Linked DNA regions of Simiduia agarivorans SA1 = DSM 21679. The protein of the gene in region 1 interacts with the protein of each later gene in a pairwise test. Links are inferred from orthologs where the notes say so. Each region holds a gene or a part of one and is shown on either strand. Other genes may lie near its edges. The genes, in order: recO, recR and ssb.

Evidence for each region.
Region 2: the proteins of recO (region 1) and recR interact in binary tests that used the Escherichia coli proteins (3 or more experiments, as listed by UniProt). The link is inferred for Simiduia agarivorans SA1 = DSM 21679 from one-to-one orthologs.
Region 3: the proteins of recO (region 1) and ssb interact in binary tests that used the Escherichia coli proteins (3 or more experiments, as listed by UniProt). The link is inferred for Simiduia agarivorans SA1 = DSM 21679 from one-to-one orthologs.

The regions. Positions count from the first base shown.
Region 1 is NC_018868.3:731,369-738,640, forward strand. What follows is about bases 1,415-4,414. They hold recO (DNA repair protein RecO), read right to left. Parts: upstream 3,272-4,414; coding sequence 2,558-3,271; downstream 1,415-2,557. Other genes in these bases: M5M_RS03285 (response regulator), read left to right, coding at 1,415-2,568; era (GTPase Era), read right to left, coding at 3,268-4,155; rnc (ribonuclease III), read right to left, coding at 4,148-4,414. Outside these bases: more of M5M_RS03285, read left to right, coding at 1-1,414; more of rnc, read right to left, coding at 4,415-4,822; M5M_RS03305 (DUF4845 domain-containing protein), read right to left, coding at 4,824-5,249; lepB (signal peptidase I), read right to left, coding at 5,270-6,109; lepA (translation elongation factor 4), read right to left, coding at 6,125-7,272. UniProt on the Escherichia coli protein: Involved in DNA repair and RecF pathway recombination.
Region 2 is NC_018868.3:3,987,078-3,994,106, reverse strand. The notes cover bases 2,894-5,650. They hold recR (recombination mediator RecR), read right to left. Parts: upstream 4,691-5,650; coding sequence 4,097-4,690; downstream 2,894-4,096. Other genes in these bases: dnaX (DNA polymerase III subunit gamma/tau), read right to left, coding at 5,071-5,650; M5M_RS17810 (YbaB/EbfC family nucleoid-associated protein), read right to left, coding at 4,734-5,057; rnd (ribonuclease D), read right to left, coding at 2,946-4,097; M5M_RS17825 (YcgL domain-containing protein), read right to left, coding at 2,894-2,949. Also shown: M5M_RS17840 (sensor histidine kinase), read left to right, coding at 1-1,514; M5M_RS17835 (hypothetical protein), read right to left, coding at 1,582-1,950; M5M_RS17830 (YcgN family cysteine cluster protein), read right to left, coding at 2,204-2,653; more of M5M_RS17825, read right to left, coding at 2,653-2,893; more of dnaX, read right to left, coding at 5,651-7,029. UniProt on the Escherichia coli protein: May play a role in DNA repair. It seems to be involved in an RecBC-independent recombinational process of DNA repair. It may act with RecF and RecO.
Region 3 is NC_018868.3:1,986,526-1,993,512, forward strand. The notes cover bases 1,710-4,424. They hold ssb (single-stranded DNA-binding protein), read right to left. Parts: upstream 3,469-4,424; coding sequence 2,950-3,468; downstream 1,710-2,949. Other genes in these bases: M5M_RS19480 (GNAT family N-acetyltransferase), read left to right, coding at 1,710-2,882; M5M_RS08815 (MFS transporter), read right to left, coding at 3,546-4,424. In the rest of the region: M5M_RS08800 (hypothetical protein), read left to right, coding at 1-1,257; more of M5M_RS19480, read left to right, coding at 1,299-1,709; more of M5M_RS08815, read right to left, coding at 4,425-4,877; M5M_RS08820 (hypothetical protein), read left to right, coding at 5,111-5,656; M5M_RS08825 (LuxR C-terminal-related transcriptional regulator), read left to right, coding at 5,997-6,641; M5M_RS08830 (curli production assembly/transport protein CsgE), read left to right, coding at 6,643-6,987. UniProt on the Escherichia coli protein: Plays an important role in DNA replication, recombination and repair. Binds to ssDNA and to an array of partner proteins to recruit them to their sites of action during DNA metabolism. Acts as a sliding platform that migrates on DNA via reptation.

The DNA.
Region 1 (7,272 bases):
GACATTCTGGCCGTGCGGGTCTACGACCTCAATCGCAATCCGATCATCCACTCAGGCCCCCGGTTTTCCGAAGACTTTCAGCTCGATCCCAACCAATTCGGGCTCGACCCGCAACACCAGGTTGAAAGAAAGAGTTCGCTTTTCACTGTCCCGATTCACGCAGACCACGATACATTTGCTCCCTTTGGTTGGTTGGTGGTTGAAATAGCCTCGGACGACTACACCCTCCTGCAATACAAGACACTGTTAATTGCTTTGCTATTGGGTGCCATCGTCGCCGTTGCCAGCGCATGGATTTCGCTCTCTTTTAGCCGGGATCTGGCCGAAGGCTTACGTTTAGTCAAACAAGGGATGGCCCAATTGCGAAAAGGCCAACTGGACACCCGCGTAAACGCCGACCAGTTTGTTGAATTTGACGACCTGGCCGTCGCATTTAATCAATTGGCCGAAGGGCTGAAACAACAGCAGGAAGACATTCAGCGCAATATGGATCAATCCATTGAGGATTTGCGCGAAACACTTGAAACGATCGAGATCCAAAATATCGAACTTGATCTGGCACGCAAGGAAGCTGTTGAGGCCAGTCGGGTTAAATCAGACTTTTTGGCAAATACCTCGCACGAAATACGTACCCCCCTGAACGGCATTATTGGCTTTACCAGCCTGTTGCTGAAAACCCAGGTCAGCGACCAACAACGAGAGTACTTGCGAACCATACAACACTCTTCACAGGGTCTGCTTACCATCATTAATGACGTGCTCGATTTTTCCAAAATCGAATCTGGCAGGCTCCAGCTTGACTATATCCCCATGCAGTTGCGCCAGGTTATCGAAGAGTCGATGCAGATCATGGCGCCGGCAGCGCATGAAAAAGGCCTCCAGCTTATATTGCATGTGGATCCTGGCCTTCCCGCTAACCTGTTAGGCGATCCCCTTCGGATGAAACAGGTAATGACCAATCTGATCAGCAATGCGATCAAATTCTCCAGCGGGGGCAACATTGAGGTCACCGCGAGTCTTAAGACACAATCCGAAACGCAGGTGGAAGCCAATATCCATGTGAAAGACACCGGTGAGGGAATCCCTGAGTCTGATCGCAAGAAACTGTTTCAGGCCTTCAGCCAACTTGATACCAGTAACAGCCGTAAGCATGGCGGAACTGGGCTCGGCTTAGCTGTTTCCAAAGGGCTGGTGAAACGAATGAAAGGTGAAATTGGCGTAGAGAGCAACGCCGAGGGTGGTTCTTTATTCTGGTTCACCGCCACCTTCGGAGTTGACACCCAAGGCGACGAAGAAAATAAACAGCACCTGCTCGAAGGCAGCCACTTTGTCGCACTTTCCAACAATATGCCTCTGGCACACCAATTGCAGGAAATTGTAGGGTCAGAACGCGGTAAACTCCAGATCATGACCGGCATTCCCGAGCTCATCGGCCTGGTTAAAAACCACATGCAGAATAACCAGCCCATCGAAGCGGTTTTTTACGACATAGATCCGCACCAGGAAAAACTGTTGGATCTGCATAATCTCCGGGAGCTGGTAGATCAGCTCAAACGCTTTTACGCGTGCAAGACTATCTTTCTATGTACGCCATCTGCACGGCGGCAATTAGAACATCACCTGACACCGGATTCGCAGGAATACCTGGAAAAACCCGTCACACTGAATCGCACGCTGCACCTGCTCAGAAAAGAACTTGCACCGCTGAAAGAAGAAACCAGCATCGGCAGAAACAGCTCCCCTTATGAAAACAAACCCAGAATACTGGCGGTGGACGACAACCCCGCTAACCTGCAACTCGTCGGCGAATTATTAAACGGACTTGGTGCTGAGGTCGCGCTGGCATCCGACGGGAAACAGGCTATAGAACTGGCAGAAAACAAACTCTTTGATATGATATTCATGGATCTGCAAATGCCAGTCATGGATGGTCTGGAAGCAACCAAAATTATCCGCAGCCGGGAAAGCGGAAAACGCCGCACTCCTATCGTCGCGCTTACCGCGCACGCCATGGCGGAGCAAAAATCCCAGCTGTTATTGGCCGGCATGGATGATTATTTGAGCAAACCGGTCAGTGAGGCGCAACTCGCTCACATCATTAATCGTTGGCTGAAAACCCGCAAACAGCTCCCCAAAATCGCTGAAAAACCGGAGCCAGAACAGCCACCGACGGATTCATCAGGTCGCGTGGTGGATATCCAGCAATCGCTGAAATTGGCCAACGGCAAACCCGGCCTGGCAAAAGATATGCTGTCCATGCTTTTGGCCAACCTTCCCGCAGATAGCGCAAAAATCCGTAATAGTGCCGACTCCAACGATTACGCCACGCTTGAGGCAACCGTTCACCGCCTGCACGGCGGCTGCTGCTATTGCGGTGTTGCCAGACTGAAAAGTGCAGCGCAGGCTCTGGACAAAGCGCTCCAGAACAAAGATCACTCCCAGCTCGCGGCGCAACTGGACAATCTTTACAAAGAAATAGATACACTGATCGCCTGGTCCCGCGATCATGATCTGGATGCGCTATTTGAAACAGATACCAGTGAAAAGAGCGCCAGTATTACTGGCTAAACAGTGCGCGAGAAGCGAGCGGTTTTCGCCCCAACAAAGGTGCCAGTACCTGCCTCATGAAACGCTTGAGATCGGTACGCGCAGCCTCCGTAAGCTCAGGTGCCGAAAGAAAATTGAGTATGGCATCGCCACCCACAGCGTTTTCAGCATCAATTTCAGCCGCAACCAGGCCCAACCCGTGACGATAAGCATAACGTTGGCCTGGCACCAACGGGCGCTGGGTGTCCGCCTCCTGCTCCAATGAAAAACTGACACCGGCCGCTTGAATCAACTGCCATTCAAATCGTCGCAGATAAAGTTCATGGGCCGGCAACTCCCTGTCGTCAATATTTGCAAGCCTTCCTATGAGCTGCATATAGGACTGAAAAATCGTCTCCTGTGACTCCTGCTCCGGCAACACCCGCATAAGCAGTTCATTGAGGTATAAACCGCAATACAGGCACCTGCCAGACAACTTAAAGGGCGTTGCGACAGCATCAATCATCGTCAGGGACTTGAGTGCGCCACGCCCCTGTGTGGAGACGATCAAAGGGATGAAGGGTGCCAAGGGGTTGGACGCTGATTTTTTGGAGCGCTTGCGTGCGCCACGGGCGTAGGCAGCTAAACGTCCGTGGCTACGCGTGAATAAATCAACGATCAGGCTGGTTTCGCCGTAGTGGCGGGAATGCAGTACAAATGCGGGTTCGCCATCCAGCACGATCACAAATCGTCATACCCAAGACTTTTCAACGCACGCTCATCATCCGACCAACCGGACTTCACTTTTACCCAAAGCTTGAGCATTACCTTGGTATCAAACAATTTTTCGATATCAATTCTGGCCTGTTGACCAATCTGTTTAATCCGATCGCCTTTATCACCAATCAGTATGCGCTTTTGACCGTCTCGCTCAACCAGTATCAACGCGCCAATGTGCAAAACACCGCGATCCTGTTCGAACTGCTCTATTTCCACTGCCATCTGGTAGGGCAATTCTGCACCTAACTGGCGGGTGATCTTTTCCCTGACAATTTCCGCCGCTAAAAAGCGTGAACTTTTATCAGTAATCTGGTCTTCGGGGTAAAAATGCTCTGACTCGGGCAAGTATTTGGCGATGATCGACTCCAGCCGATCAAGCTGCATGCCGCGCAATGCAGAGACGGGAACGATGTCGTTGGGCGATAGGCGTTCTGTCAGTACCTGCAAATGCGGTAGCAACACATTTTTATCGTCCAGCTGATCACATTTATTGACCGCTACGATAAGCGGGAGTTCCAAACCCTCCAACCGACGGGCCACTGCCTCGTCCTCATCTGTCCACACCAAACGATCAACCAGCATCACCACCACATCGACATCGCGGATGGCCGTGCTCGCCGCTTTGTTCATGTACTTATTCATTGCACCCTTCTGGTTGAGGTGCAAACCGGGAGTGTCGACAAACAAAAACTGGTTTTCCCCTTCGGTTTTGATACCCAGAACGTTATTGCGGGTTGTCTGTGGCTTTCTGGACGTAATGCTTATTTTTTGCCCAAGCATATGGTTAAGCAACGTAGATTTTCCCACATTGGGCCTTCCCACCAATGCCACATAGCCGCACTTAGTCATTTTTTTCTCTCAGTTGGTTCAGCACCAGTTTGGCTGCAGCTTTTTCTGCCTTCTTACGGCTGGTCGCGCTCGCCGAAGCAGACAGGCTATGCAACAAGATGGAACACCGCACATGGAACACCTGGGCGTGCCCCTCCCCTTCGGTAAGCTCCACAGAATAATCGGGCAAGGGCAGCTGACGGGCCTGCAGTATTTCCTGCAATTCGCTTTTGGGATCTTTCGCACTGGTGTCCGCGTTGAGCTCAATAATCCGGCTGCCCAACCAACGGTGCACTGCAGCAGAAGCGGCTTCAAGACCACCATCCAGGTATATTGCACCAATCAATGATTCGACCGCATCCGCCAGTGTAGAAGCACGATCGCGCCCGCCGGTTTTCAGCTCACCATCACTGAGTATCAGCTCTGGCTGCAAACACAACGCGCGCGCCACTTCCGCCAATGTCTCACCTTTAACTAAGCGCGACCGCAAACGGCTCATTTGCCCTTCGCGGGCTTCGGTCAGGTGACGATAAAGATATTGGGTTACCACCCAACTAAGAAGACTGTCGCCGAGAAACTCCAGCCGCTCATTGTTCCTTGCACTCACACTGCGATGTGTCAGGGCAAGCTTGAGCAAAGATACGTCGTTAAACTGGTATCCTAGCCGGTGCTGCAACTCGGTAAACATACTACTTCTTGTCTGCTTTCGGGCGGTAATCTTTGGGGGGTTTACAACACTCTTCCGGCTTGGTGGTGTCCATATAATTCTGGAAATCCAACAATACTGAAATGTTGTAAAACAATGGGATAGTTAACTGGTAGTTAATCGTGATAATGGATCGATTACGCTCGCTTTCAATAACGATATTGTTAGCTTCGGGAATGCGGACACCATTAATGGTATAAAAACTAGTCAGATGCTTACGAATTTCCGCGGCCGTCATCTGTGACACAGGTTTATCCCGATCGCGCAAGGATTGCAACGCAGACTGAATATAGCGATTCTCCGCATAGGCAGGAATCAATTTAAAGGCCAGCAAAAGGAAAAAACCGCTTACCACTAACACGATCAAAAGATTTAACGTACTGATACCGGCTTGCTTTCTAAACATCATGTCGCTTGGCTCCATACCTGTTATTGGATAGTACCGACCCGATGAAAACTGGGCACACTAAAAAAGGTTTCCCAATGCATCCAAATGGCGAACGCTTTGCCGACTATCGCCTCTTCGGACACAGGCCCCCATTCCCGGCTATCCGAACTGTTGTCACGGTTATCACCCATCATAAAATAGTGACCGGCCGGAACTTTCCAGCGCCCGGATTGAGTATAGCGACCCAGATGAATATTCTGATGAACAATGTGCTCAACACCGTCCAAATCCTCTTCCAGAACATTAATCTGCGGATTCGACACTGGCAGGGACGCAACAAAGGACTGCGGCATTTTCTTGCCATTAATATAGAGAGCGCCCTTATCGATAATAATTTCATCACCCGGCAAGCCCACTACACGCTTGATATAGTATGTATCGGGTTTATGCGGAGGGAAAAAAACCATCACATCGCCGCGTTCGGGCTCGTTAACGGAAAAGATTTTGGTATTGGTTACGGGTAACCGGATACCGTAGGTGTACTTGTTGACCAGGATAAAGTCTCCAACCTCCAGCGTTGGCACCATGGAAGCGGAAGGGATCTGGAAGGGTTCCACCAGAAAGCTGCGCAAAACCAAAACAAAGGCTAAAACCGGGAAAAAAGATTTGGAGTATTCCACCGGCACAGGTTCTTTAGCCGCGACGGACAAAGCTGTCTGGTAGGCCTCATCCGTTTCCTTCAAGCTGGTCTGGGACAACTGTTGCAGGGCCTGTTCTACCCTTTCCCTTCTGGGCTTGGCCCACAAAAAGATATCCAGCAACCAGATGGCGCCGGAAACCGCAACCAACAGGACCAATATGAGTGGAAAATTAATATCCAAGGCAATTCCTTCTATTTATCCATCAACCTTAAGCACAGCCAGGAAGGCTTCCTGGGGAATCTCTACCCGCCCCACCTGCTTCATCCGTTTTTTACCGGCTTTCTGCTTTTCTAACAACTTACGCTTACGGCTGACATCGCCACCATAGCACTTTGCAGTTACATCCTTGCGCAGGGCTTTCACTGTTGTACGGGCTACCACCTGGCCACCGATAGCGGCCTGAATCGCCACATCAAACATTTGCCGCGGTATCAGCTCCTTCATTTTCTCGGCGATCGCGCGGCCTTTGTAGGCTGCGTTATCGCGATGAATAATCAACGCCAGCGCGTCGACTTTTTCGCCATTAATCAGCAAATCCAGCCTCACCAGACGCGCTGGCTCAAACCGGAGGAAGCTGTAATCCAACGATGCAAACCCACGACTGACAGACTTCAGGCGATCAAAGAAATCCAACACCACCTCATTCATGGGCAGCTCATAACGCACCTGTACCTGTGAGCCAGTATACTGAATATCCTTTTGCACACCGCGTTTTTCAACGCACAGAGTGATCACTGCACCGAGATATTCCTGAGGCACGAGGATATTGGCCTCTACAATCGGCTCTCTCATCTCCTGAATCAAACCAACGTCGGGCAGTTTGGACGGGTTGTCCACGTAGACAACCTCACCATCGGTCTTCAGAATCTCGTAAATAACCGTAGGCGCCGTTGTGATCAGATCGAGATCATATTCGCGCTCGAGCCGCTCCTGGATAATCTCCATGTGCAGCATGCCGAGGAAGCCGCAACGAAAACCAAAACCGAGCGCATCTGAACTTTCGGGCTCATAAAACAAAGACGCATCATTCAACGTCAGCTTTGCCAAGGCTTCGCGAAAACTTTCAAAGTCATCTGACGAAACCGGGAAGAGTCCGGCGTAAACCTGTGGCTTCACTTTTTTGAAGCCGGGCAAGGCCTTGACTTCCGGTGTATTGGCGTGGGTGATGGTATCGCCGACAGGCGCGCCGAGAATTTCTTTGATGCCAGCGACGAAAAAACCAACCTCTCCCGCTTTCAGCTCTTTGGTTTCAGTGAGCTTCGGCGTAAACACACCCACTTTATCGACCACGTGCGCCTTGCCGATGGACTTGGTAATAATTTTGTCTTTCGGCTTCAGGGTGC
Region 2 (7,029 bases), 3.3 Mb from region 1 along the record:
TCTGGCAGTTGGCCCGCTGGCCGGTGGCACTGCCGGACGGCATGCTGCTGCAGCCGCTGCCGGATCTTTGGTTGTGGAGTGTCACATCGATAGCGTTAGCATTGGTGCTTTGGGATTTGTTGCGCTTTCACCGGCAGTTGCGCGGTTTCCATAAACAAGCGCAACACCTCACCGATCAATGCCTGCAGTTGGCGGAGGATAAAAAACGCTTACAACAAAAAGCCCATACCTACTCCAATAAAACCGAAAAACTCAAAGCCTTCATCGGCGACAAATTACTGGAGTACATTGAGTACGACGAAAAATACCTGCACTTCAAGGGCATTGCCGCCGAAGTTCGCCACAATGGCATCATCAGTTACGACATCATTCTGGACGCACTTCAAACGGCACGCAGTCAATTGCCGGACGACAGCCGTTACGACGAAGCGCTGGCGGGTCTCGGCTATTTGTGGGACCTGCTGGATTTATCCACCGCCGACAATATGGCATTGCATATCAATAACCATTTATGCGACTGCGAAAATTACTACTACCAACAACAGCTGAATACCACGGAACCTGCGCCGTTCGAACCCAGCTACCCGGCCTATCGGGCACTGGTGCGCGCGCTGACCCCCGTGACCCAGAGCGCCGAACGATTGCAGTGGCTGAACAAGCCGGACGCGCTGGAATGCACGCATCTGGACAGCCAGTTTCGTTTTTATCTGGACAAAACCTGCCAACTGCTGGGCAATGAAAATCATCTGGTACTGCTGGCAGAAAACCTGATAAAGAATGCGCTTTATCACAAGGATCAAGGTCTGGGGCCTCGCCCGGCCATTGTCCTGAACCTGACAGCCCAGGAGGGCAAAGCCCGCTTCAGCGTGTACAACCCGGGCCCGCACATTGAAGACGCCAACCAACAAAAAATTTACCAGCTGGGCTTCACCACCCGGCAGGATGCCCAGATCCACGGCCGCGGACTGGGCCTGTACTTTGTCAGCCAAATAGTGTCGGGTTACGAAGGCAAAATCCGCCACCGCAACTGGTACAACCAACCGGAAAGCTATTCTATCCGCATAGAAACCCATGACGGCCTGGCTAGCCAACGGGTGCAAACCCAAGTGGTAGAAGTGGTGGTGGAAAACCAGCAACCCGGCTGTCGCATGGTATCCGATGCCGCCAACGACGACCGGCCACAGATTGTGCCGCACCAGGCCTGGCAATTTACCCAGGCCATTGTGAGCGTGGAAATCACCGCCCGCAGCCAGGCACAGACCTGGTCCTTTTCCGACTTCGAACAGGAAACCGCGTTTTGCCAACAAGAACCCACGCCCGGGCTGCCACCGCGCTGGCAGTTGACGGTGACCCATAACAAACAGCGGGGGCGCCTGGTGTTTGAACCAATGAACGTCAACGGTGTGGTCTTTGATGTGGAGTTGCCGTTGGCAGATACCGAGGTAGACGAAGAATTGCCGGAAGAAGAGGATTATTTATCGGAGGTGGCGCAGAAGTATGTGCCGTTGGGGTAGGTTGGGTGCTGATACCATCCGCGGCTGGGAAGCGGATGGCCGCCCCGCCGCGAATATACTGAAGCGATTAATTGGCCTCCGCCGCCGGTGCTTCGGCCTTTTTCTTACGCCAGCGATTCCACGCCAGACGCAACAACAAACTTACCAGCAAGGCGGCAACCCACACCACCGCCAACGGCCAGGCAGCGCGGGCGATGGGTTGGTCGGTAAAAATTCCGTCTAGCACAAACACAAAAAACGCCGGCGCCATTTGTGGGTGATCCGGTGACAGTGCTACCGGCGTCAGCAACCAAGCGCCGACAGTGACGGTACAGAATTGCGCCAGCTCACTGTATTTACGGAATAACCACCAGGTAGCCAGCATCAGCCCCGCCACACCGGCAAAATAGCTGTACCACATATAAGGCACAAACGGATCGGCCATTACTTCATTCATATTCACTCTCCGAATGTAAGGACTAGTCTCTAGTCTCTAGTCTCTAGTCTCTAGTCTCTAGTCTCTAGTCTCTAGTCTCTAGTCTCTAGTCTCTAGTCTCTAGTCTCTAGTCTCTAGTCTCTAGTCTCTAGTCTCTAGTCTCTAGTCTCTAGTCTCTAGTCTCTAGTCTCTAGTCTCTAGTCTCTAGTCTCTAGTCTCTAGTCTCTAGTCTCTAGTCTCTAGTCTCTAGCAATTAGAAACTAGAGACTGGTTTCTACAAATCAACCCAATGGACAATTTCGTTTTCCCAATCTTCTTCGGACACGGCCGTTTCAGGTATGGCGCGGCCGCGCACGGAAATGCCGGCGGCGTGCACGGCTTGCGGATCGCCGGTAATCAGCGGATGCCATTCCGGCAAGTCTTCTCCTTCCGCTAATAACCGATAAGCACAGGTCACCGGCAACCAATGGAACTCTTCGATTTTGTCGGCGGTGAGATTCAGGCAACCCGGCACGCGCTCAAGCCGGTGCGGGTAGTCGCCGCAGCGGCCGGATTCGATGTCCAATAACTTGCACGCCAGGCGGGTGAAATAAACCTCGCCCGAATCTTCATCTTCCAGCTTCTGCAAGCAGCATTTGCCACAACCATCGCACAGCGATTCCCACTGGTAACGACTCATGTCGGAAAGCTTTGTGGTGCGCCAGAAATCCCGTTGCCAGGCCATTACATCAACTTGGAGTTGTGTTTGTTAATGTCGGTCATGTAGTCGTCTTTGGGCGGCGGCAACTGCAGATAAAAGCCCTGACTGTCCAGCGCCGCTTTGACTTTTTCCACATCCACTCGCGCCAGCTTGCGGCCTTCGCGCAATAACAGCGTCATCACATGTTTGGGCTGGCCGAATCGGGCCGTGAGTGCTTCCGGCACGCGGCTGAGTCCGTCGGACTTCAACACGTAAAGGTACATATCGCCATCCTTGGGGCTGCGATAAATATCGCACAGGTATTTAATGGCGTCGGTCATGACATCTCCGGGTTTTGTTCACATAAGGCTTGCGCCAGCTGTTCCAGTTGCTGGCCGACTACCGGGTATCGCCATCCTTTGAGCCCATCGGGCAGTTCGGGCTGACCGGCAATCACGCTGCGGGTGAGTTGTTCAAGGTCTTTTTTGCGGGTAAGAATTTCCGGCGTCACCTGCGCGGTCTCCGATACTGCGACGGCACAGGCTTTGAATTGTTTGAGAATATCGCCTTGCGCCGGCGTCAACGGCTTGTCCAACCGCGCCGGTAAATCCTCTTTGCGCTGCTGGGCATCGGCCACGAAGCCCAATACCGTGTCGGCATAATGCTTGAGCGTGCGATTGCCCATCCCATCAATGGCGGACAGCTGCTTTACCGTGGTGGGTTTGCGTCGGGCCACTTCCCAGGCGGCGCCTTCTTTCATCAAACGGTTGCGCGGCACATCCAACTTGCGCGCTTCCTGTTCGCGCCAGATACACAAGGGCTTTAAAATCGCGAGCTGATCCGGGTAGAGTTTCCAGGCCAGTTTGACCTTGGTATAGGCATCATCAAACTGATCCGGCGCTTCGGCATTGGCCACGAGCTGCGCGCATTCTTCCTGCACCCAGCTGAGCCGATCCAGGGCTTTGAGCCTGATTAAAATTTTGCCGTACACCACCAGCAAATAGGCCACATCCAACGCCGCATAATGCATTTGCGATTGGCTCAGCGGGCGCTGCATCCAGTCGGAACGGGTCTCGCCTTTATCGAGCTCAATACCTAACTGGTCTTTCACCAGATTGGCATAACCCATGGAAAAACCGATGTTCGCGAACGCCGCGGCAACCTGGGTGTCGAACAATGGCTTGGGCACCACACCCAATAAAAACCGGAAGGTTTCCAGATCTTCCGAACAGGAGTGGATGACTTTTATGACCGAAGGATTCACCAGCAATTGCGCCAGCGCAGATAAGTCTTTAATGGCCAGCGGATCGATCAGGTAACAGCCTTTGCCATCGCCCACCTGAATCAGGCCGGCGTGAGGATAGTAGGTCTGGCTGCGCATGAATTCGGTGTCGATGGCGATGGCCGCCTGCTGCGACCAACGCGCACATAACTGCGCCAGCTCGGCTTCGGTATCGACCCAGATGGGGTCGGTGGCGATACGGCTCATCACACCCTCTGTCGGCTGGAGAAGGCGTGCGCCAGGGTGCCGCCGTCAATGTATTCAAGTTCACCGCCCAAAGGCACGCCGTGGGCAATGCGCGATACTGGAACGTCGAGTTTTTTCGCCCGCTCGCTGATGTAATGGGCCGTGGCTTCGCCTTCAATGGTGGGGTTGGTGGCGAGAATCACTTCTTCTATGCCGCCGGCGGCCAGCAAGCTATGCAGTTGGTCCAAACCCAGATCCTGCGGCCCGATGCCGTCGATGGGAGACAAGTGACCATGCAACACAAAATAGGTGCCCTGGTAGGTGCCGGCCTGCTCAATGGCCAGCACGTCGGCTGGCGTTTCCACCACACAAAGCAGCGCCTGATTGCGCCGTTTGTTGGCGCAGATGGAACACAGGGTTTGCTCGGTCAGGGTGCGGCAACGATCGCACTCACCCACGCCTTCCACGGCGGTGGCCAGTGCCGTGGCCAACCGGCTGGCGCCTTCCCGGTCGCGCTCGAGCAAATGCAACGCCATGCGCTGGGCCGATTTGGGGCCAACACCGGGCAGTGCACGCAAGGCACTCATCAATTCATCAATTAAAGGGCTGAACATTAATTAAACAGTCTCTGGATTCTGGTCGCTGGTTTCTGGTCACTCAGAAAGGCATCTTGAATCCCGGCGGCATCTGCATGCCGCCGGTCAGGCTTTGCATCATCTCGCGGTTTTTATCTTCCACTTTGCGCACTGCATCGTTGACGGCAGCCGCCAATAAATCTTCCAACATTTCTTTGTCTTCAGACATGAGCGAATCATCAATGCTCACGCGCTTGACGTCGTGGCGGCCATTCATAATCACCGACACCAGACCCGCGCCCGATTGACCGGTCACTTCTGCGTTAGCCGCTTCTTCCTGCATCTTCTGCATTTTTTCTTGCATCTGCTGCGCCTGTTTCATCAGGTCGCCCATGTTTCCGAACATGTTTACCTCAGCGTTAAAGGGGTTCTACCGTGGATTCGTCCAATGCGGCCTGAAAGGTGGCTTCCAGTTTCTGCAACAGCGAATCGGTTTTCAGACTTTCCAGGGCGCGCGCCTGTTTCTCCGCGCGCAGCCGGATAGCGGTGGCCGACGGCGTTTCCGTTTTCACCTCACCGGGCTCGATATTCACCTGCACGGGCTCGTTGAAATAGGCCGTGAGCACATCGGCCAGCCGCTGCTGGTGACTGGGGTCGTACAGGTTGGCGTTGGCGGCATCCAGGACAAAACTCAGCTGGTTGCCATTTACCGCCACCAATTCACTGTTCGCAGCGGTGCTTTGCAGCACCCCGGCCACTTTCAATTCCAGATACAGCCCCACCCAATCGCCCGGTTTGAGGGTGACCAGGTGGTAGGACCTGACCGGCGCGTGTGTCGCCGGTTGTGCAGGCGCTTTGCTTTGTACCGGTGCAGGTGCAGGTGCAGGTGCAGGTGCAGGTGCAGGTGCAGGTGCAGGTGCAGGTGCAGGTGCAGGTGCAGCAGGCTGCGCGGCCACAGGTGCGGGCGTCAAGGATTGGCTGTTTGCGCGAGACGGTTCGGCCAGACCAGGTTCGGCCCGGGCAGATTCGGCCCGGACAGGTTCAGCCTGAGCGGGCGACGACGGTTGCGGGGCTGCTACCGGTTCAGGTGTTTTTTTTTCCGCGGATGCGCTTGGCTGATGATCATCCTCATCGCCGTCCAGCCCGGGCGGTGCTTCGTCCCAGGGCGGGGTGTCATCCCGGGGCGGCAGACTCTCGGCCGGCGGGGGCGTTGCCGGTGCAGGCGCCCTCGCCGTCTCCACTCCGGCGGCGCCAGCGGCTGGCTGGGCAGCAGATTGGGTCTCAGGCGCGGGTTGTGGCGCGCTGACTGGCGGCGCTGCCTGCGGCGCACTGGCTGGCTGAACACTGGCCGGCTGCGCCAGCGCGGTCTTGGGCAAATCGACCACACCCTGGGGTTTGAACGCCAGCATGCGCAACAACACCATATCAAAACCGCTGCGCGGATCGGGTGCCAGCGGCAGATCGCGGCGGCCCAATAAGGCGGTCTGGTAATAGAGCTGGACATCTTCGGTGGGCATGGCCTGAGCCAGCGCCAACACCTGTTCGCGATCGCCAAAGGAGTTGTCGATGGCTTCGGGCATGGCCTGGGCGATGGCAATGCGGTGTAACACCGACAGCATTTCCGCCAACGCGCCCTGATAGTCGGGCGAGTGTTCGGCCAGCTGGTTGACGGCGCTCATCAGCGCCTGGGTGTCGGCTGCCGCCAACGCAGACAACAGGGCATACACCAGCTGCTGATCCAGGGTGCCGAGCATAGACCGCACCTCGGCCTCGGCCACCTTGCCATTGCCAAAGGCGATGGCCTGATCGGTGAGCGAGAGCGCATCGCGCATACTGCCATCGGCCGCGCGCCCCAACTGCCAGAGCGCGGCCTCTTCAAACGGCACCAGCTCTTTTTCGAGCACGTACGCCAGATGGCCCACGATGCGCTCGGGGTTCATGTTCTTGAGGTTGAACTGCAAGCAGCGCGACAACACCGTCACCGGCAGCTTTTGCGGATCGGTGGTGGCAAGCAGGAATTTCACGTGGGGTGGCGGCTCTTCCAGGGTCTTCAGCAGGGCATTGAAGCTGCTGGTGGAGAGCATGTGCACTTCGTCGATGAGGTAGACCTTGTAGCGGCCACGGGTGGGCGCGTACTGGACGTTTTCCAGCAGCTCGCGGGTGTCTTCCACCTTAGTGCGGCTGGCGGCATCCACTTCGATCAGGTCGACAAAACGGCCTTCGGCAATTTCATTACAGGCCGAGCACTGGCCGCACGGCTCTGAGCTGACGCCGGTTTCACAGTTAAGGCATTTGGCCAGAATACGGGCGATGGTGGTTTTGCCCACCCCGCGGGTGCCGGTGAACAGGTAGGCGTGGTGCAGCCGGTTGTGGTCCAG
Region 3 (6,987 bases), 1.3 Mb from region 1 along the record:
GTTCAGTGGGTAAGCGACATCCTGGACGCAAAAAAAATTGAAACCCAAGTATATTTTACCCACGGTAGCGCCCAGGGTGTGGATATCGTTTATTTTGGCGACGCCAGACTGAACGACACCCCTGAAAACGTGTTGCGACGCATTTATCTCGATGGTCTGGACTTCGCTAAGTCCTACAAACGAAATACGCTCCCGAAAATCGATGGCCCAACGACGAAAGCCTCCCTGACCGAAGCATTATCAAAAACTTTTAAGTCACTTGAGAACCAAGCCGAATCCTTACTTATTTTCAATGGTCACGGCGATATAGACTTCTCCAATACCGACAACAACGCCCTTAAACTCTGGCAAGACGAACGACTTAGCATTAACGAAATACGGTCATTATTCGAGAGTGCGCCCCAGCAAAGCACCGTTCGGTTCATTTTTACCCAATGTTTTTCCGGCTCTTTTTCCAAACTCGCCTTTGATAATCTTGAAACAGACCAACTCGCAACCCCTCGTAGCTGCGGCTTTATGGCTGAAAGCGATAGACGCGAAGCAGAGGGTTGCGATCTCGGCATAAATCCATCCGAATTCCGGGATTATACAACGTACTTTTTTGCAGCCTTGAATGGCTACACCCGAACAGGTCAGCCGATTAATCTTACAAAGACAGATCTCGACAAATCAGGGGAAATCGATTTTCGCGAAGCCCACCTGTACACTCTTGCAAACGCGCATAGTAGCGATCTATCAAGATCCACCAGCGAACAATTTGTCGAGTATAAAGAGCCTTGGTATAGACGCTGGGACACCGCATTTACGCCTAAAAATAACGTGTACAGCCGTATCGCCATCGAAGTCGCTGAGCGCGAAAAGGTGGCATCAGGAGGACTTCCCTTACTGAGAGATATCCTGCATGAGAGAGCGGCTCTGAAAAACCTGACATCCGAGCAGGACACAGCCCGAGCGAAAATCGAGCAAATACAGGCCACCTTGCGCACCGAGTTGGGCGAACTGCGTCTTGCCGAATTGACCACCGATAAACAAGAAGAGGTCTATAATCAAGCCATTCAAATGGCTGCGTACCAACAGTTAAAGCACGCCCAAGATGAACTGATGCAACTGAACGAGCAAGTCCTGCAACAGACCAGGAACCTGACACAGCGCTTGAAAGCGGCGCGAATGAACAGGATATCCCGACTCGCACACTACCAGAAAGAGAATCCGGCATATCAGTCGTTAGTTGATTGCGAGTCATCTGGCCAGCTTTAGAATCAGCCTCCTCCACTTCACTTGCTCATTAGCATACGGATATGACTGCTTTCAGGGAATTACGTCAAACCCATCGCAATTACGGCTTACTTGCCGTAGCGACAGATATCATAAACCGGATTGGGTATCGATTTGGCATTACCCATGTTGAAAAAATATTCGTTATAGAAGAGTTGGCCCGTACCAGCGAGTTCAGCGCCAACGTTCTTTCAGCCGATGAAATAAAGCACCTCCAACAGCAGGGAATGATCACCTGCGATCCTGAACAAATCACTGCCGCCGAATGCGGCCAGTTAATTTGTATTGCCGCAACTGAACAAGACCGGCTGTGCGGGCTTACGTGGTATGCAATTCAGCCTTACCGCTATGGCGGGTCAACCTTTGCTTTTTTCGATCCCCGCTACATCTGTGGATTTGGCGCATTTGTTCACCCGGATTACAGGGGCCGCGGTGTGCGCGACGCTATCGTTGCAAAGGCTATTGAGCACGCAAACAGTTTGGGCCGCAGGGGTATTATCGCAGCCATTTCGTGGACAAACTTTGCCTCACTCCGATCCGCTGCGCGCATCGGCTACAAAGCCATCGGCCTTGCCTATTGCTGCCCCTGGCTACCCAGTCACCGGCACCGGCCCTACTACCAGTTGCGCAAACTGGAAACCACCACCCCCATAACGACAGCATTTATCAGCACAAGCGTGTCGGCAGTACTGGAGTTACTGTATCGGAAATCTATCCTGCTACTGGTGATTGATGCCGCTCCCAAAAGGCCGACAAGCCAAAATCCGCTGCGTCGGATTTTGGCCCGCACACAACACCAATCGGTGTCTGACTGGGCATACGCGCGTGGCGTCCCCTGCATACGGTTTTTGTCAGACAACCAATCCACAACAGCCGAGGCGATACGAGCGAGTCACGCTGACTATTTGATCTCTTACACTGCACCGCTTTTTAACGAAGAGATACTGCTTGCCCCTAAAAAGGCAGCGGTCAATATCCACCCCTCATTGTTACCCGATTACCGCGGAGGTGCACCCTTGCCATGGCAAGTGCTACGCGAAGAAGCAATCACCGGGGCCTCACTGCATCTGCTCACCATGAAAATTGACCAAGGCGCGGTACTCGCACAGGTGCAATCTGAGTTACCTGCAGGCTTAAGCAAGAAGGCTTTATTCGAACTCGCACGCAACAATGCTGCCCGCGCGCTGGATACCTGGCTGGACAAACATCTTTCTGATAGCCTTTTATCAGGCGTTGCACAGCCGGAGCAGTCTGATACTCCCTTCGCGCGCAACAGAACTTTAGCCGATCTGAATAGAGAACTTGACTGGCACCAGGACTCAACCGCGAAGCTATTTGCCCTGGCCCGCTATCTCGAACGCTGGCCAACCGAACTCAACCAACCACCCGGGTTGCTCCCCTGGCTACCCTGGCGGGCCTGCTCACTAGAGGAAAGCTGCTCAAACCTGCATAGCGTGCAATGGCGCTATAGCTGGAAGGGGCTGCAATTCCGTAACGCTAAAGGACAAATCACGCTACGCCCCAGCCTCAACCCACTTCACTGGCTGTCGCACTGGCGAAACTGGCGCAGATTGGCAAGAGAACAGGGCGAAAATATTTACCTTTAGGCAGACCAAAAAAAACAGGCCAGAAGCCTGTTTTTTTCACACTGATTATTCCTTGCCAGGGTAAATCTTAGAAAGGAATATCGTCGTCAAAATCAGCAAAGCCATCATTCGGGGCCTGCTGAGGCTGAGCCTGCTGCGGGCGCTGCTGTTGCTGCTGGTAATTCTGCTGCGGTTGCTGGCGCTGTTGTGGTGCCTGCTGCTGAGGTGCAGAGTAGCCGCCTTGTTCGTAGCCGCCTGAACCCATGTCGCCACGGCCATCCAACATCTGCATTTCGCTGGCCACAATTTCGGTGGTGTAACGGTCCTGCCCGTCCTGCCCCTGCCATTTACGCGTACGCAGACTGCCTTCGACATAGACCTTGCTGCCCTTTTTCAGGTACTCACCCGCTATTTCGGCCAGGCGATTGAAAAACACCACGCGATGCCATTCGGTGCGCTCCTGGGGCTGGCCGGTCTGCTTATCCTTCCAGGTTTCAGAGGTTGCGATACTTACGTTAGTGACCGCGCCACCACTGGGCATGTACTTGGTTTCCGGGTCCTGGCCGAGATTACCTACCAGGATGACTTTATTAATGCCTCTTGCCATTTATCTTTCCTCTTCTGAAGTCACGTCCCTTTGACTTGCACATCTAAACATTCAGTTCACTAAAAGTCGACACCTGCTCAAGCAAGTGCCCAGTCGTAGGCCGCCAATTGGTCCGGGTCGAAGCGCGTGGCATCCACCTGCAGGTAAATCACTGCATCCTCTGCCACCAGCGTAACCTGCTTCACACCGGGCAGGGCCGCCAACAACTGCACACCGGGCTCACCATTGGCCTGGCCAAGATTTATACGAATACGCTGAGGCCGCGCTGGCTGACGGTGCCACAGCGCCAACAGCCACCAGAGCACCAACAAACACGCACACAGGATAAACACACTACTCAGACCCGCACGGGTTATCATCAGGCCTCCCAGCGAGCCGCCCGCGAAGGCGCCCAAAAACTGCCAGGTCGAGTAGACCCCTGTCGCGGTACCTTTTACCTCTGGTTTGGCCACTTTACTCACCCAAGAGGGCAAGGTTGCCTCCAGCAGATTAAACGCCATAAAAAACAGGAACAACGCAGCGACCACAGCCGAAGCCACCCGAGCCTGAGCAAGCAGCAACTCTGCCCCCAGCAGCAACGCAATGGCTCCGAGGTATACCTGTTTAACCCAGGATTTGCGCTCGCCGATCACCATAAACGGGATCATAGCAATAAATGACAAAACCATGACCGGCAGATACACCTGCCAATGATCCACCCGAGCTACACCGGCAGCCTCCAGCATTTGTGGAATCGCCAGAAATCCGGCCATCAGGACAAAATGCAGCACAAAGACACCTGCATTCAGCAACCACAATTCTTTGTCGCTCAGCACAGAACGCCAATCTAACGGCCCTTGTACCACCAGGCGGGCGGGCTCCACCACCAGAGACAACAATATCAGCACCCCCGCAGCGGCCAACGCGGCGGTTGCATAGAATACCCCGGCCAAACCCCACTGACCCGAGATCAACGGCCCGAGTACCATTGCGATCGCAAAGGCAATGCCAATGGATACGCCCAGCAAGGCCATGGCTTTGGTGCGGTTTTCTTCAGCCGTGACATCCGCCACCAACGCCATCACGACGGCGGCGATAGCACCGCAGCCCTGCAGGAAGCGCCCCAGGATAAGACCCCAGACCGAATCGGTCATCGCGGCCACCAGCGACCCGGCAAGAAAAACCAGTAAACCGATTAAAATCAAAGGCTTACGACCAAATCGGTCCGATAAATAGCCAAAGGGGAGCTGCAGAACTGCCTGACTGAGACCGTAGGCCCCAAGGGCCACGCCCAGCAACACCGGCGATGCATCGCGATAGCTTTCGCCGTATAGACTCAGCACCGGCAGCACCATGAACAGCCCCAGCATACGAACCACATAAAGTGCAGCCAACGGCAGGACGGCACGACGTTCAAAGGGCGTAGTCACGGGTATGTTCTGGACCTGGAGCTGAATTAACGGGGGCAGCAATACTATCAAAAAACCGGTCCCGATAAATGAACACTGACCACCTTAGAGCAGAAAAAAAGGAAAATCCGGAGTTCTATAACTAAACTGTCTTTCATACCAATTGCTCAAGTGATTGGGGCTGGTTATATTGACTTTGGTTATAAAATAAACGAATTCACCACCAAACCGGTCTGCGGACCCAGGATGTACCCATGAAATTCCTCACTCTGCCCGCCTTAGCCTTGCTCTCCTGCAGCGCCATTGCGGCCCCCCAGAGCGCCGATGCCAACGCCGCAATTCAGGAACTCCGTCAGGCAGTGACCTTTGCCGACGCCGCAATCCGCGATGTGCAGGCTCAGGAAGCCGTGAATCAGCTGCATGCAGCGATTGCCGAAGCCGATCTGACCATCGCAATAGCGTCTGCCGCGGATGCCATCCGGGATGTGCAGGGTCAGGAAGCGGTGGGCATGCTAGCCGCCGCCATCGCTAACGCAGATCTCAACATCGCGTTTGTAGAAGCGCAGGTTGCGATCAACCAGGTCGGTGATGACCAACTGCTCAACGAGCTGTCTGAAACACTGGCAAATGCCGATGACGCGCGCGCCAACGACATGATCATGGCAGTGGTTTCAGAGCGCCCGATGCTGGCCGCAGCGGTGCAGGACCGCGCACTTGGCGCAGGCATCAATGAAGCACTGGTCGCCAATGCACTGACCGCCGGATTTGGCGAAGCAGCAGCAACTGCCGCAGGCAAATAAGTCCGTCGCGCGCCGGCTATTCATTGCCGGCGCGCCCGCCTTACACTGGCGTACCAACTAGCCCCGTTATAACGTTTTATTTCCCGCTACCAACAAAATGTTCTGAAGCACTGCAATTGGCAATATTGTTCCAGTTCAACCTTGTCAAACGCGAAACGTTGCACAAAAACCACTAATAGCAGTGTGTTTTATTCGCCAATTCATCTAACAAATACATACTTAGGTGCTAATTTATAACAGCAAAGGGTTGGCGTCTTGCAGTACTAAAAGTGAAACTTTACTCTTAGTCTCTCTTTTACTGACGCCATGGAAAGCGCAGACTCAAAAAAGGACTCTGGTTATGAAACCTACCTCTTCGGCTCCCACTCACATGGTACTCCTCAGCGAGTCCAGTATGCAGTCCAAGATGCTCGCGAATCTGATGGCGGACCGACTGCAACTTGAATGCAAGCTTACCGACAATACCAATCAGATTGCACACCTGTTCAGCGGAGACCAGAATCTTCTGCTGATCGATACCCAGCACTTCGATCTAACCGCATTGCGCGCCTTGCTGCAGAATCTGCAAAGCAAAGTCAGTCGGCTGGTGGTGGCACTGTTTAACGTCATCCCAAGCTCAGAGCAGGAGCATCTGGCAGAGTGGCCTCAGGTAAAAGGCCTGTTCTACCTCAACGCCGATCACAACCAATTACTCAAGGGCTTGCAGTCCCTGGTGGCCGGTCATTTGTGGCTGCCAAGACAAGTGGCAAACCAACTGGTCGAGCAGAATCGCCGCCCTCCCATGGACTCTGGTTCCCGCCAGATGCTTACGCGCCGCGAACTGCAGATCATGGAACTGCTGGCCGACGGTGCAACCAATCTGCAAATCGCAGAAGCGTTGTTTGTCAGTGAGCACACCATTAAAAGTCACTTGTACAACGTGTTCAAAAAGATTGACGTGAAAAACCGTCTGCAAGCCTGTAACTGGGCTCGCAACAATATCTGACATGCGCCTTTTTCTGCGCCTGGCGCCACTGTTGATCAGTGGTGCTGCTCTGTTGTTTCCGGGCCCCTGTCTGGCGCAGGCGATTGAAGACGAGATCAGCGGCTTCACCATCGACAATACGATCACGCGCACAGGCCATGAGTTTGCCCGCTTTCTGGCCGACTATCGCAACAGCCAATTCGCCCACCAAAATGATTACAACCTGGTGGTGAATGAACGCCCCTCGGCCCGATGGGGCAGCCTGATTTGGGTCACATTGGATAATCAGGAGGTATACCGCCGCTTTCTTCCACCCGGGCGGGTGGACCTAGAGCAGGAAGCCCAAGCGGCGGCAAACGGAATCCAT